3 regions of the Streptomyces sp. NPDC090088 genome follow, and region 1 is predicted to be linked to each of the others. Evidence: riboswitches for the same ligand, from Rfam matches in the RefSeq annotation. Region 1 holds a riboswitch; each other region holds the start of a gene.
The links. A riboswitch is a leader RNA that binds a small molecule or an ion and turns the genes downstream of it on or off. The one in region 1 is predicted to bind cyclic di-AMP.

Region 1 (4,417 bases):
GGCTTCGAGGACGGTGGCCGGTCCGGCGCCGGACTCCACGATCGTACGGAGGTCCTCCATCAGCGTGTTGAACCGCTTGACCGCGTTGGTCGACCGCGCGGCCATGCCGTACGCCTCGTCGACGCGCTTGAGCGCCTGCGGGAAGCTGATCTTCTCGCGCTGGGAGAGGGCGTCGATCATCGCCTCCGCGCGGTCGCCGATGCCGCGCTTGGGGACGTTGAGGATGCGCCGCAGCGGGACGGAGTCCTCCGGGTTGGCCAGCACCCGCAGATAGGCGAGGACGTCCCGGACCTCCTTGCGCTCGTAGAAGCGGACACCGCCGACGACCTTGTACGGCAGGCCGACGCGGATGAAGATCTCCTCGAAGACACGGGACTGGGCGTTGGTCCGGTAGAAGACGGCGACATCGCCGGCCTTCGCCTCGCCCGCGTCCGTCAGACGGTCTATCTCGTCGGCGACGAACTGCGCCTCGTCGTGCTCGGTGTCGGCGACGTAGCCGGTGATCTGCGCGCCCGCGCCCGCGTTGGTCCACAGGTTCTTGGGGCGGCGGGACTCGTTGCGCTCGATGACCGCGTTGGCGGCGGAGAGGATCGTCTGCGTGGAGCGGTAGTTCTGCTCCAGGAGGATCGTCGTCGCGTTCGGGTAGTCCTCCTCGAACTGGAGGATGTTGCGGATCGTCGCGCCCCGGAAGGCGTAGATCGACTGGTCGGCGTCGCCGACGACGCAGAGCTCCGCCGGGGGCAGGTCGTGCTCGGCGGGCGGGGTGGTCTCCTCGGGCGCGCCGGTGCCGACCAGCTCGCGCACGAGCGTGTACTGGGCGTGGTTGGTGTCCTGGTACTCGTCGACCAGGACGTGCCGGAAGCGGCGGCGGTAGTGCTCGGCGACGTCCGGGAAGGCGCGCAGCAGGTTGACCGTGGTCATGATCAGGTCGTCGAAGTCGAGGGCGTTCGCCTCGCGCAGCCGCGACTGGTAGAGGGCGTAGGCCTGGGCGAGGGTCTTCTCGAAGCCGTCGCTCGCGCGGGCGGCGAAGTCCTCCTCGTCGACCAGCTCGTTCTTCAGGTTGCTGACCTGGGCGCTGAACGACTTCGGCGGGTAGCGCTTGGGGTCGAGGTCCAGGTCGCGGCAGACCAGGGCCATCAGCCGCTTGGAGTCGGCCGCGTCGTAGATCGAGAAGGAGGAGGTGAAGCCGAGCTTCTTGCTCTCCCTGCGCAGGATCCGCACGCACGCGCTGTGGAAGGTCATCACCCACATCGCGTTCGCGCGCGGGCCGACGAGCTGCTCGACGCGCTCCTTCATCTCGCCCGCGGCCTTGTTGGTGAAGGTGATCGCGAGGATCTGGCCCGGGTGGACATGGCGCTCGCCGAGGAGGTGGGCGATGCGGTGGGTGAGCACGCGCGTCTTGCCGGAACCGGCGCCGGCCACGATGAGCAGCGGGGAGCCGGCGTGCACGACCGCCGCCCGCTGGTTGTCGTTCAGCCCGTCCAGGAGCGCCGCCGCGTCCAGGGCGGGGCGGGGGGCGCCGTCGCGGTAGTGGGCGTCCCGGTCCGGGGGCGCGTCGAACTTCCCGCCGAACAGGTCGTCCGGAATCGGCTCCGGTACGTGCTCGTCCTCGGGCGGCGGCGGGGGTTCCTCCTCGTGGCCGCGCGGGGGCTGGAGGCTCGCCAGGAAGCTGTCGTCAAAGAGGCTGCTCATCGCTCTCCGAGTCTAGGCCGCCCCACTGACAACCGGCCGCCACCCCGAGAACTCGCCCGGGTGACCGCACGATTTCCCTCCGTCACGGCCGGTCGGCGCACGTCACGAGCGGCCGCGAGCGGCCAAGGGCGGCCACGAGCGACCGGAAGCCACCACACCGAACACCCGGCAAATGACCCACAACGCCCCGAACCGCCCTGGTCGAACTCGCCCGAACGCCAAGGTCACGAAAATGTATCGGGCATATCGCACATCAACCTTCACACGGGCCACACGAGTTGGCTAGCGTGCCGGTCAGGCCGTACGACACCCACCGGCGAACGTCGCCGGGCCGTACGGCCTCCGCCGAGTCCGGGACGCCCTCGCGCGTCCGGAGCCGGGGACCCACACCGACCTTGGGGTGAATCGGTCCCGACTCCCCTCCCGGGGAGGGACCGTAGGGCAACCCTTCCGAACCACCCGCCCGAACCCGACAGCTAACTCGGTAGGCGGAACATGGAAGGAGTCGCCTCCGTTGGCGTCGCACCGCAAGTCCCGCCCCTCGGGAACGCGCGTAGCAGGCATACGCACCCCCGCCCTGGCCACCGCCGCCCTCACCTCCGTCGCCCTGCTCTCGCAGACGGCCAACGCCGCGCCCTCCGCGGACGGCAAGCCGAGCATGGAGGAGGTGGAGAAGAAGGTCGACGACCTCTACCGGCAGGCCGAGTCGGCGACCGAGAAGTACAACGCGGCCAAGGAGAAGACCGGCACGCAGCGCAAGCAGGTCGACACCCTGCTCGACGACGTCGCCCGGCGCACGGACCGGCTGAACAAGGCGCGTGAGGAGCTGGGGTCGTTCGCCGCGGCCCAGTACCGGACCGGCGCCAGCGCCCCCGACACGGCGACCTTCCTGCTCGCGGACAGTCCGCAGGACTACTTCGACCAGACGCAGCTGATGAGCCGGCTGACCTCGCGCCAGAAGGACGCGGTCGACGACTACGCCACCCAGCAGTCCGCGACCATGAAGAAGCGGCAGGAAGCCGCCAAGAGCCTCGAGACGCTCACCGAGACGCAGGACGACCTCAAGACCGCCAAGACCACCGTCCAGACGAAACTGGCCTCCGCGCGGGAGCTGCTCTCCAAGCTGACGGCGCAGGAGAAGGCGCGGCTGGCCCAGATCGAGAAGCAGAAGCAGGAGGCGGCGGCGCGCAAGGCCGCGGAACTCGCGAAGCAGCAGGCGGCCGCCGCTGCCGCGGCCGAGCAGGACACCTCGTCGTCCTCCTCGTCGACATCGTCCTCCAGCGGCTCCTCGTCCTCCGACTCCTCCTACGCCACGAAGGCCGACAAGGCCATCGCCTTCGCCCGCGCGCAGATCGGCAAGCCGTACGTCTGGGGAGCGACCGGCCCCGGCTCCTACGACTGCTCCGGGCTCTCGCAGGCCGCCTGGAAGGCCGCGGGCGTCTCCCTGCCCCGCACCACCTACGACCAGGTGAACGCCGGCACCACCGTCTCCCTCGCCGACGCCCGGCCCGGCGACCTGGTCTTCTTCTACGACGACGTCAGCCACGTCGGCATCTACATCGGCAACGGCATGATGATCCACGCCCCGAAGCCCGGCGCGTACGTCCGGGAGGAGTCGATCTACTACGGCGGCGAGTCGATCATCCACAGCGTGGTGCGACCGGCTTGAGGTGACGGAGGCAGGGGGCCGGGAGCGGGGGCACATGTCGCCGGGCCGGGGCGGGGGCGCACATCGCCTGGTCTCGGGCGCCCCCGACCACTCCTCCACACCCGCCCGCACCCCACCACCCCCGGACGCCCCGCGCCCGTTCCTCTGTCCCGCGCCCGCGCGGTTTTCGCGCTCCCCGCGCGCGTGCCCCGGCCACGCCACGGGTGATGCTCCTTAGCATCGGCGACATGTCCGGCAATTCTCCCTTCCGCGCCTGGTGGGCGCAGCGCCCGCCGGCGGCCGGGGCCGCCGTGATGGCCACCGGCATCGTGTCGGTCGGTCTGCATCTCACGGGGGCCGAGACCCTGTCCCGGATCGCGCTGGTGCTGGCGTGTGTGGCGTGGGCGGGGCTGGCCGTGGACTTCGTCGCGCGCCTGCTGCTGGACCGCGGACGCTGGCTGACGGACGCGCGGACGCCGGGCGCGCTCACCGCGGTGGCGGCCACGACGGTGCTCGGGACGCGCTTCTCGGCACTCGGCCGGCAGACCCTCGCCGAGGCCCTGCTGGCGCTGTCGGCGGTGCTGTGGCCGCCGCTGCTGATCCTCGTCGTACGGCACTGGACGCGGCGCATGCCCGGTGCGGTGTTCCTGGACTGTGTGGCCACGCAGGGGCTGGCCGTCCTGGCCGCGACGCTGGCGGCGGCCCTGACGGCGGCCTGGCTCGCGCACACCGCGCTGGTGCTGTTCTGGCTGGGGCTGGTGCTGTACGGGTTCGCGCTGGCCCGCTTCGACCGGCGGCAGGTCCTGGAGGGGCCGGGCGACCAGTGGATCGCGGGCGGGGCGCTCGCGATCTCCGCGCTGGCCGGGGCGAAGCTGCTGGCCGCCGACAGCGCCCGGCTGTACCTGTGGAACGACGACGACCGGGGCGTGCTGCGCACGGTGACGGTGGCGCTGCTGGTCCTGGACCTCGCCTGGTACGCCGTGCTGCTGGTCGCGGAGGCGGTACGGCCCCGGCCGCGTTACGACGTGCGCCGCTGGGCGACGGTGTTCCCGATGGGGATGACGGCCGTGGCGATGC
Region 2 (4,417 bases), on a different contig from region 1:
CCGTACCGGACGTAGTACGGCCGGTACGGCCGGTGGGCACCGCCGGAATCCGCCGTCGCGGCTGGGCGCCGCTGCGGCGGAAGAGAATCACCGGCGGAGCATGAGCGGGCGGGCCGAGGCGCCCGTCAGGTCACGGTGCCCGTGAGGCCGCCGTCAGGCCGAGGCCGCCGTCAGCCTGGTGACCTCCTCGTCCGTGAGGTGCAGGTCCGCCACGCCCAGCAGGGCGGGGAGCTGGTCCAGGGTGCGGGCCGAGGCGATGGGGGCCGCGACGGTGGGCTGGGCCGCCAGCCAGGCGAGGGCGACGGTGGGGACGGGGGCCGAGTGGGTCTCGGCGATCTCGTCCAGGGCGGCGAGGACCCGCCGGCCGCGCTCGGACTCCAGGTACTGGGCGGCGCGGCCCGCGCGGGCGCTGTCGACCGTCGTGCCGGGACGGTACTTGCCGGTGAGGAAGCCGGCGGCCAGGGAGAAGTACGGGACCGCGGCGAGGCCGGTGCGCGAGGCCAGGTCCTGGAGGGGGCCCTCGTAGGTGTCGCGGGAGACCAGGTTGTAGTGGGGCTGGAGGGCGACGTACCGGGCGAGGCCCTCGCGGTCGGAGAGGTCCAGGGACTCCTGGAGGCGCTCCGGCGTGATGTTGGACGCGGCGATGTGCCGGACCTTGCCCGCCCGCACCAGCTCGTCGAGCGCGCCGATGATCTCCTCGACCGGGATCTCCGGCTTGTCGAAGTGCGTGTAGTAGAGGTCGATGTGGTCGGTGCCGAGACGGCGCAGGGAGGCGTCGGCGGCGGCCTTGATGTTGGCGGCGGACAGGCCGGGGTACTCGGGGTGCTGGCTGACCTTCGTCGCGATGACGATGTCGTCGCGGTTGCCGCGCGCCGTGACCCACTTGCCGATGATCGTCTCGGACTCGCCGCCCTGGTTGCCCTCGATCCAGGCCGTGTAGGAGTCGGCGGTGTCCACGAAGTTGCCGCCGGCGGCCGCGTAGGCGTCCAGGACGGCGAAGGAGGCGGCCTCGTCGGCGGTCCAGCCGAAGACGTTGCCACCGAGGGAGAGCGGGAAGACCTCGAGGTCGGAGGAGCCGAGTTTGCGAAGAGCAGTCATGCTCTGTATCAACGCGGGCCGCCCCGGCAGGCCATCCCGGCGCAGTACGAAGGTTTCGTAAACAGGCGCACGGGCGTCCCGCCGGAAACACCGGACCGGCGGCCCGGACGCCGGGGGGTTGTCGTCGGGGCCGCCGGGGATCCCGGGGGTCGGATCGTGGCTCGTCGCGGGTCGGGGGTGACCCGTTACGGGTTGAGGCCCTTGCCGCGCAGCCAGGTCATGGGGTCGATGCCGGTGGCCTGGCCGCCGGGGTGGACCTCCAGGTGGAGGTGCGGGCCGGTGACGTTGCCGGTGGCGCCCACGCGGCCGATGACATCGCCGGTGGCGACCTTCTGGCCGACGGAGACGCTGATCGACGACTGGTGGCAGAACCACAGCTCGGTGCCGTCGTCCAGGGTCAGGATCGTGCGGTAGCCGTAGGAACCGGCCCAGCCCGCCTCGGTGACCGTGCCGCCGTGGACGGCCTTGATGAGCGTGCCGGTGGGCGCGGCGAAGTCGAGCCCGGTGTGGTAGCCGGAGGACCACATGGAGCCGGCCTGGCCGAAGGTGCCGGTGATCGTGTACGAGACGACCGGCAGCGTGTACTGCTTGGCCAGCGCGGCGAGGCGCTCCTTCTCGGCCTTCGCCTTGGCGTCGGCCTCGGCCTGCTCCTTGGCGTCGGCGGCCTTGGCGGCCGCCGCCTTCACCGCCTTGGCCTCCGCGGCGTAGACCGCCTTGTCGGCGGCGGCCACGGCCTTGGCGCTGGCCTTGGTGTCGAGCTGGTTCTGCTGCTGCTCGGCCTGGGCGATGATCCGGCTGCGCAGCGCCTCGCCGGCGTCGGACGAGGAGGAGTCCGCGTCGGTGGCGGTCGTCGTGGTGGTGACGCTGCTGAGCGCGGTCTGGGTGGCCTGGTGGCCGCCGCCCTCGCCGAGCAGGGAGTCGACGGACGACGGCAGGTCGGGCAGCGAGATGGAGACCGGCGGCTTGCCGGTGTTGGCGCTGGCCATGCCGCCCGCGCCGACGGCGGCGATGACACCGACGCCGAGCACCGTGGAGCTGCGGGCGAGTCCGCCGCCCTTCTGCTTGGCGACGCGGTGCCGGCCGCGTGCCTGGGCGAGGGAATCCTCGGTGGGGTTCCACTCCTCCCAGGGGCCCTCGTCGGTGCGGTAGCTGCCGTAGCCGAAGGTGTCGGGTTGACGCTGGCTGGGCACGAACGGGGCTGTCGGAGCAGGCCGGTTGGACGCCACGCGGGCGCACTCCTTTCCTTCCGTCGCCTACCGGGTTAGCTGACGGGTTCGGAGCGGGAAGGTCTCCTACGCGCGTATACCGACCGATTCCTACCGGCGGCAGCCGTGCGATTCACCCCAAGGTGGTGGTTCCCCGGTTCCCTTGCGGGATTCGGCGCGTGCGCGCGGAGCCGTCGCGGGTGACGGCTGGGACGACCGCGCTGCGTTATCGAACGTTAATAGACCCAGCTGTCAGATTCCAAGCTGTTCTCCTTGATCATTAAGCTTTCAAAGCATGGACTTACCAGCCACGACAGGTCAAAAACGGTCGAGTTGACCAGGCCTCCTGCTCAACACAGGAGTCACACACGTTTTGATGGTGACTCAGACGTTATGCGGAGGGCGGTCGTCCGGCCACCCTCCGTCACGTGCGCCACCCTTGCCGCCGAGCTCAGGGCCGTCGTACGGCGAGCAGCGCCATGTCGTCCGTCATGCCGCCGCCGGTGTGCCGGCGCACCTCGGCCGCGAGCCGGGCCAGCAGGGCGCCGGGGGCGGCGAAGGTACGGCCGGCCAGCCGCCGTTCGGGGTCGTAGAACCGGCCGTGCGCGTCCCGCGCCTCGGAGAGGCCGTCGGTGTACAGCAACAGGGTCGCTCCGCCGGGGAACGCGTGCTCGGCGGCCCGGTCGGGCCACGCCCCCAACGCGCCCATCCCCAGCGGCAGCGCGGCCTCCGGCGCCCGCACCGCGGACACCCGCCCGTCGCCGTACAGCAGCAGGGGCGGCGGATGCCCGCGGTTGACGATCCGGACCGTGCCGTCACCATTGCCATTGCCATTGCCATTGCCATTGCCATTGCCATCGCCGCTGCCGCTGCCGCTGCCGCTGCCGTCGCCGTCTCCGCCGCCGTGCGGGAGTTCGGCGAGTACGGCGGTGGCGAACCCCTCGTCGGCCTCGACCCCGCCGCGCCGCACACCCTCGCGCACCAGCGCCCGCTCCAGCCGCCCGGCAACGGCCTCCAGCGTGGCCTCCTGCTCGGCGGCCTCCCGGAAGGCGCCGATGACCACGGCGACGGCGGCGACCGCGCCCATGCCCTTGCCTCGGACGTCCCCGACCACCAGCCGGACGCCGTACGGGGTGTCCTGGACGGCGTACAGGTCGCCGCCGATGAAGGCGCCCTCCTGGGCGGCCTCGTAACGGGCCGCGATCTCGAAGCCGCCGATCCGCTCGGCGGGCTCGGGCAGCACGGCCCGCTGGGCGGCCTCGGCGATCTCGTGGGCGGAGGCGAGACGCTGGTCGCCGATGCGGACGATCCGGTTGATGCCGACGGCGAGGACGGCGACGGTGGCCACGGTCAGGATCTCGGTCAGGGCGTCGGCGTCGGGGCGGAAACCGAAGCGCGCGTGCACGGCGTAGGTGGCGAGGAGCGCGGCGACGCCCGTGAGGACGGTGGTGCGCAGGGAGGAGAGGGGGGCGGCGATCAGCGGGGCGGCCGTGAAGAACGGGGCGGCGGTGAAGACCGCCGGGGTGAGAAGGTCGTAGCAGACACCGGCGGCGATCAGCAGGGCGGGCAGGAAGCGGGCCAGGCTGCGGGCGACTGCCGACCCGCCCTCCGGCACCTCTCCAGGGCCCACGGTACGACTCCCCATATGTCCCCTGTGTCCAATGTGTGTCCGTCCAGGTTCGCGGGCGTGCGCGGGTCGGGGCGAGCGGTGTGGGCCGGGCGGATGAGTACGGACGGATATGGCGGCGGTACGGCAGCAGTACGCCCCGGGTACGACTCAGGGCCGGAATCCAAGATCTTGGATTCCGGCCCTGAGTCATCAGTAGCGGGGACAGGATTTGAACCTGCGACCTCTGGGTTATGAGCCCAGCGAGCTACCGAGCTGCTCCACCCCGCGTCGGTGAAACCAGCATACGCCATCAGAAGCACGTGAGTCACACGGGTTAATACCGGTGGGGTCCGCGGGCCCCCGGTTCACACCTCCGCTCAGCCCAGCAGATGCCCGTTGGGCGCCTTCGCCGCGCTCTCGTACTCCGGGAGCACCAGCACCCGCACCCCCGCCTCCCGCAGCATCCCCGTCCCGTCGGCCGCGGTCACGAACGTGTCCGGCTCGC
Region 3 (4,417 bases), on a different contig from region 1:
GATCATCGTGCAGAGCACGATCGCGAGCAGCGCCGCGCGGCCGGTGAGCCGGGAGCGGCGGGCCTGGCGCCGGGTCTGGGAGCGGTAGACCCGGGCCGCCGTCTGCTCGCCGAGCAGCTTGAGCCTGGTCGCGGTGGAGAACCGGTCCCGGTCCTTCACGGCCATGTCCCCGCCTCCCTGGTCACCCTGATACGCGCGTACGTCCCCGGACACGGTACGGGACCGGGTACGGGGACGTACGTACGACTGGCTAAGGCTTACCCTCTAGCGGGCTCAGCCCTTGAAGCGCGGGAACGCGGAGCGGCCGGCGTACACCGCCGCGTCGTCGAGGATCTCCTCGATGCGCAGCAGCTGGTTGTACTTGGCGACGCGCTCGGAGCGGGCCGGGGCGCCGGTCTTGATCTGGCCGCAGTTGGTGGCGACGGCGAGGTCGGCGATGGTGACGTCCTCGGTCTCGCCGGAGCGGTGCGACATCATGCACTTGAAGCCGTTGCGCTGGGCGAGCTCGACGGCGTCCAGGGTCTCGGTGAGCGAACCGATCTGGTTCACCTTGACCAGCAGGGCGTTGGCGGTGCCCTCCTCGATGCCGCGGGCGAGGCGCTCGGGGTTGGTGACGAACAGGTCGTCGCCGACGATCTGCACCTTGTCGCCGAGCTTGTCGGTGAGGACCTTCCAGCCGGCCCAGTCGTCCTCGAACAGCGGGTCCTCGATGGAGACGAGCGGGTAGGCCGCCACGAGCTCCTCGTAGTACTCGGTCATCTCGGCGGCCGAGCGGGACTTGCCCTCGAACTCGTACTTGCCGTCCTTGTAGAACTCGGAGGCGGCGACGTCGAGCGCGAGCGCGATCTGCTCACCGGGGACGTACCCGGCCTGCTTGATCGCCTCCAGGATGAGGTCGAGGGCGTCGCGGTTGGAGCCGAGGTTCGGGGCGAAGCCGCCCTCGTCGCCGAGGCCGGTGGCCAGGCCCTTCGACTTCAGGACCTTCTTGAGGGTGTGGTAGACCTCGGCACCCCAGCGCAGCGCCTCGGAGAAGGACTCCGCGCCGATCGGGGCGATCATGAACTCCTGGATGTCGACGTTGGAGTCCGCGTGCGAGCCGCCGTTGAGGATGTTCATCATCGGGACGGGCAGCAGGTGCGCGTTCGGGCCACCGAGGTAGCGGAACAGCGGCAGGTCGGACGCCTCGGAGGCGGCGTGCGCGACGGCGAGGGAGACGCCGAGGATGGCGTTGGCGCCGAGCGAGCCCTTGTTGTCGGTGGCGTCCAGGTCGAACATCGCCTGGTCGATGAGGCGCTGCTCGGTGGCGTCGTAGCCGACGAGCTCCGGGCCGATCTGCTCGATCACGGCGAGGACGGCCTTCTCGACGCCCTTGCCCAGGTAGCGGTTGGGGTCGCCGTCACGGAGCTCGATGGCCTCGAAGGCACCCGTGGAGGCGCCGGACGGAACGGCGGCACGACCCGTGCTGCCGTCGTCGAGGCCGACCTCGACCTCGACCGTGGGGTTGCCTCGGGAGTCCAGGATTTCCCGGGCTACGACGACGTCGATGGACGGCACGAGCATCTCCTTCTTGGGATGTGACGCTGGTTGTGCGGGGCGCACGCGGGCCTTGTCGGCCCTTGCTCAGCCTTGCGACTAGAGCCTAACCGCCCCGGGGCCGTCGGCCGTCGACCGACCGTCCCGTGGACAAGGACAGACGGTATCTATTGTTCACCCTCGGAACAAAGGGGGGCCGGATGAAGAACGGGAGAAGAACCGGCCAAAGAGAAACCCCGCCCCGGTGCGTACGGGGGAAAACGCACCGAGGCGGGGGCCCGTGGGGGACGGGGGTGACCCTCACGTGGTCCCCACTATGAGGACCACGGTTGTGAAGGGGCTGTGGTTCAGCTGGGCGCCCCGTATTTCTTGGGGCGGTCCGCCTGTGTCCTACTTCAGGTGCAGCTGCTGGCCGGGGTAGATGAAGTCGGCGTCGTCGACGATGTCCTTGTTCAGCTTGAACAGCGCCTGCCAGCCGCCCTTGACCTTGTGCTTCTCGGCGATCGAGCTGAGGGTGTCACCCTTGACGACCTTGTACTCGCCGTCGCCCTTCTTGACCTTCTTGCCGGTCGGGGTGGTGATGGTCTTCTTGGCGGCCGGACGCTCGGCGGAGCGGGAGGCGGCCTGGGTGTCGGTCGAGCGGGTGCTGGTGCCGGTGCTCGTCGAGTTGGAGGAGCCGGTGCTGCCGCCCGTGTAGGTGGCGCTGGACAGGCCCGTGCCGCAGACCGGCCAGGCGCCCTTGCCCTGCGCGGCGAGGACCTTCTCGGCGATCGTGATCTGCTGCGCCTTGGTGGCCTGGTTGGCCTGCGCGGCGTAGGCGGTGCCGCCGTACGCGGCCCAGGTCGAGGCGGAGAACTGCAGGCCGCCGTAGTAGCCGTTGCCGGTGTTGATGGACCAGTTGCCGCCGGACTCGCACTGGGCGACGGTGTCCCACTCGGAGGCGGTAGCGGCGGAGGCGCTGCCGGCCGCCATCAGCGGGGCGGCGACGGCGACGCCGGTGACCCCGGCGACGGCGATGGCGCGGACGGCCTTGGACGGACGGCGGTGCTTGCCCTTGCCGGAAAACAGCATGGATCGATCCCCTCACCGACGCCTGCGAGGTGAGCTGTCGGGTTCGGGCCGGTTGAGTTGCCCGGCCGCACACCTGTCTGTCGGTGCGCGACTTCACCCCGAGCCGGTTCCGGCGGCCTTTCGGCCATGAGGCCCCTGAGGGCTCAACTGCCGGACCCGGCACTTACCTTGGGTCCCCCGCTCCTGCCTACGGCGCTTGACGCGACGACTGTTCCCGGACGGCCGCTGGCAGGACTCGGCGTTGCGACGGCCGGGGCTCGTGGTGACGAGCGGCCTTGACCGTAAACAGGGCATCAGGTGAATTTCAAAGATGATCAGGGCTTCTGAGACTCATCCCACACTTTCACCAAACCGGACATTCGACTCGAAGCGGGGCGCCAACTCCCGCCGCTTTTCGCCCGATTAGCTGCTGAGTTTCAGGGTCTGACCGGGAGCGATGGCGTTCGGGTCGGCGCCGATGTCCGCCTTGTTCGCGGCGTAGAGCGCACGCCATCCGCCGTCGAGGTCAAGGGAGTCGGCGATGGAGGCGAGGGTGTCGCCGTCCCGGACGGTGTAGGTGCCGCTGTCGCGGGAGGCGTGACGCCCGGAGGAGGTGGTCTTCTGACCGTTTGTCGCGCTTTCGTCCGCCAAGCCGCCGCGGTGCTTGCCGCCGGTGCTCGCGGTGCCCGTGTCGACCAGGCTCCAAGAGCCGCCGGTCTGCCACGAATTGTCCGAGTCGTCGGTCTGGGGCACTACAGGGTTCTCGTCGACCTTCGAGGTGTCGGACTTGGAGGATTCCGACTTGTCCGTCTTGGTGGACTTGGTTGGAGTGTCCGTCTTGGAGTCGCCGCTCGCGCTCGCGCTCGGGGAGGGGGTGGCGGAGGCGTCCCCGGAGTCCGTGGCGTCCGAGGAGGAGTCGGAGCCCGAGGACGAGGACGAGTCCGACAGCCCGGAGGACGAGTCCGAAGAGTCGGAGGAACCGGACGAATCATCCGATCCGCCGTCGCCCGGGTCGACGTTCACGGAGGCGTCGTCCGAGGAGAGCCCGGCGAGCAGGGCGCAGGTCCGCCAGGGCTTGGTGCCCTGGTCGGCGAGGATCTTCTCGGCGACCGCGATCTGCTGCGAACGGCTCGCCAGGTCGGGCGTGGTGGCGTACTGCGTACCGCCGTACGTGTCCCAGTCGTCCTGCGACATCTGCAGGCCGCCGTAGTAGCCGTTGCCGGTGTCCATGCTCCAGGAGCCGCCGCTCTCGCAGTTGGCCACCTGGTCCCAGGTGGTGCCGTCGGCCGCGTTGGCGCTCGCCGCCCCGAGCAGCGGGAGGGCGATGGCGGAGCCGGTCACTCCGGCCGCGACGAGCAGGGCCGGAGCCTGACGGGGGCGACGGTGACGACCGTTCCCGGAGAGCATGCGGAAACCTTTCGAGCGACAGCGGTGACCGGTGCGGCGGGTCCCGCAGGGCGCCGCACTGATGGGTGAACGTATAGGCAGACGATCACTTGTCACAAGTTAATGCCGCGCAGATCACGTGAAGATCACAGACTTGAGTGCTGGTCACCTTTGGCTGGTAACGGGCCTACCGGTGACTTACCGGGCGACGGGGGTGAACTCCACCGGAAGGGTGCGCAGTCCGCGCATGATGAGCCCGCCGCGCCAGCGCAACTCGTCCGGATCCGCCGCGAGTCGCAGATCGGGCAGCCGGGTGAGGAGGGTGGCGAGCGCGGTCTGGCCCTCCAGACGGGCGAGCGGGGCGCCCAGGCAGTAGTGGATGCCGTGGCCGTATCCGAGGTGCTGGTTGTCCCGCCGCGAGAGGTCCAGGGTGTCCGGCTCGGCGAAC

Region 2: linked by a shared signal. The riboswitch ahead of ACIPSJ_RS16025 (M23 family metallopeptidase) and the one ahead of ACIPSJ_RS10740 (NlpC/P60 family protein) in region 1 are both predicted to bind cyclic di-AMP.
Region 3: linked by a shared signal. The riboswitch ahead of ACIPSJ_RS30545 (transglycosylase family protein) and the one ahead of ACIPSJ_RS10740 (NlpC/P60 family protein) in region 1 are both predicted to bind cyclic di-AMP.

Annotation. Positions count from the first base shown of each region.
Region 1 is NZ_JBIVDZ010000002.1:440,370-444,786, reverse strand. Features, by position in the region: gene pcrA (DNA helicase PcrA) at 1-1,692, opposite strand, end outside; cyclic di-AMP (ydaO/yuaA leader) riboswitch at 2,026-2,198, shown strand; gene ACIPSJ_RS10740 (NlpC/P60 family protein) at 2,207-3,361, shown strand; gene ACIPSJ_RS10735 (tellurite resistance/C4-dicarboxylate transporter family protein) at 3,589-4,417, shown strand, end outside.
Region 2 is NZ_JBIVDZ010000003.1:20,529-24,945, forward strand. Features, by position in the region: gene ACIPSJ_RS16015 (PrsW family intramembrane metalloprotease) at 1-15, shown strand, start outside; gene ACIPSJ_RS16020 (aldo/keto reductase) at 154-1,098, opposite strand; gene ACIPSJ_RS16025 (M23 family metallopeptidase) at 1,284-2,324, opposite strand; cyclic di-AMP (ydaO/yuaA leader) riboswitch at 2,332-2,491, opposite strand; gene ACIPSJ_RS16030 (PP2C family protein-serine/threonine phosphatase) at 2,755-3,948, opposite strand; tRNA gene ACIPSJ_RS16035 (tRNA-Met) at 4,127-4,200, opposite strand; gene ACIPSJ_RS16040 (dihydrofolate reductase family protein) at 4,290-4,417, opposite strand, start outside.
Region 3 is NZ_JBIVDZ010000006.1:597,647-602,063, reverse strand. Features, by position in the region: gene ACIPSJ_RS30555 (septum formation initiator family protein) at 1-165, opposite strand, end outside; gene eno (phosphopyruvate hydratase) at 274-1,560, opposite strand; gene ACIPSJ_RS30545 (transglycosylase family protein) at 1,924-2,604, opposite strand; cyclic di-AMP (ydaO/yuaA leader) riboswitch at 2,609-2,809, opposite strand; gene ACIPSJ_RS30540 (transglycosylase family protein) at 3,007-3,990, opposite strand; gene ACIPSJ_RS30535 (cytochrome P450) at 4,168-4,417, opposite strand, start outside.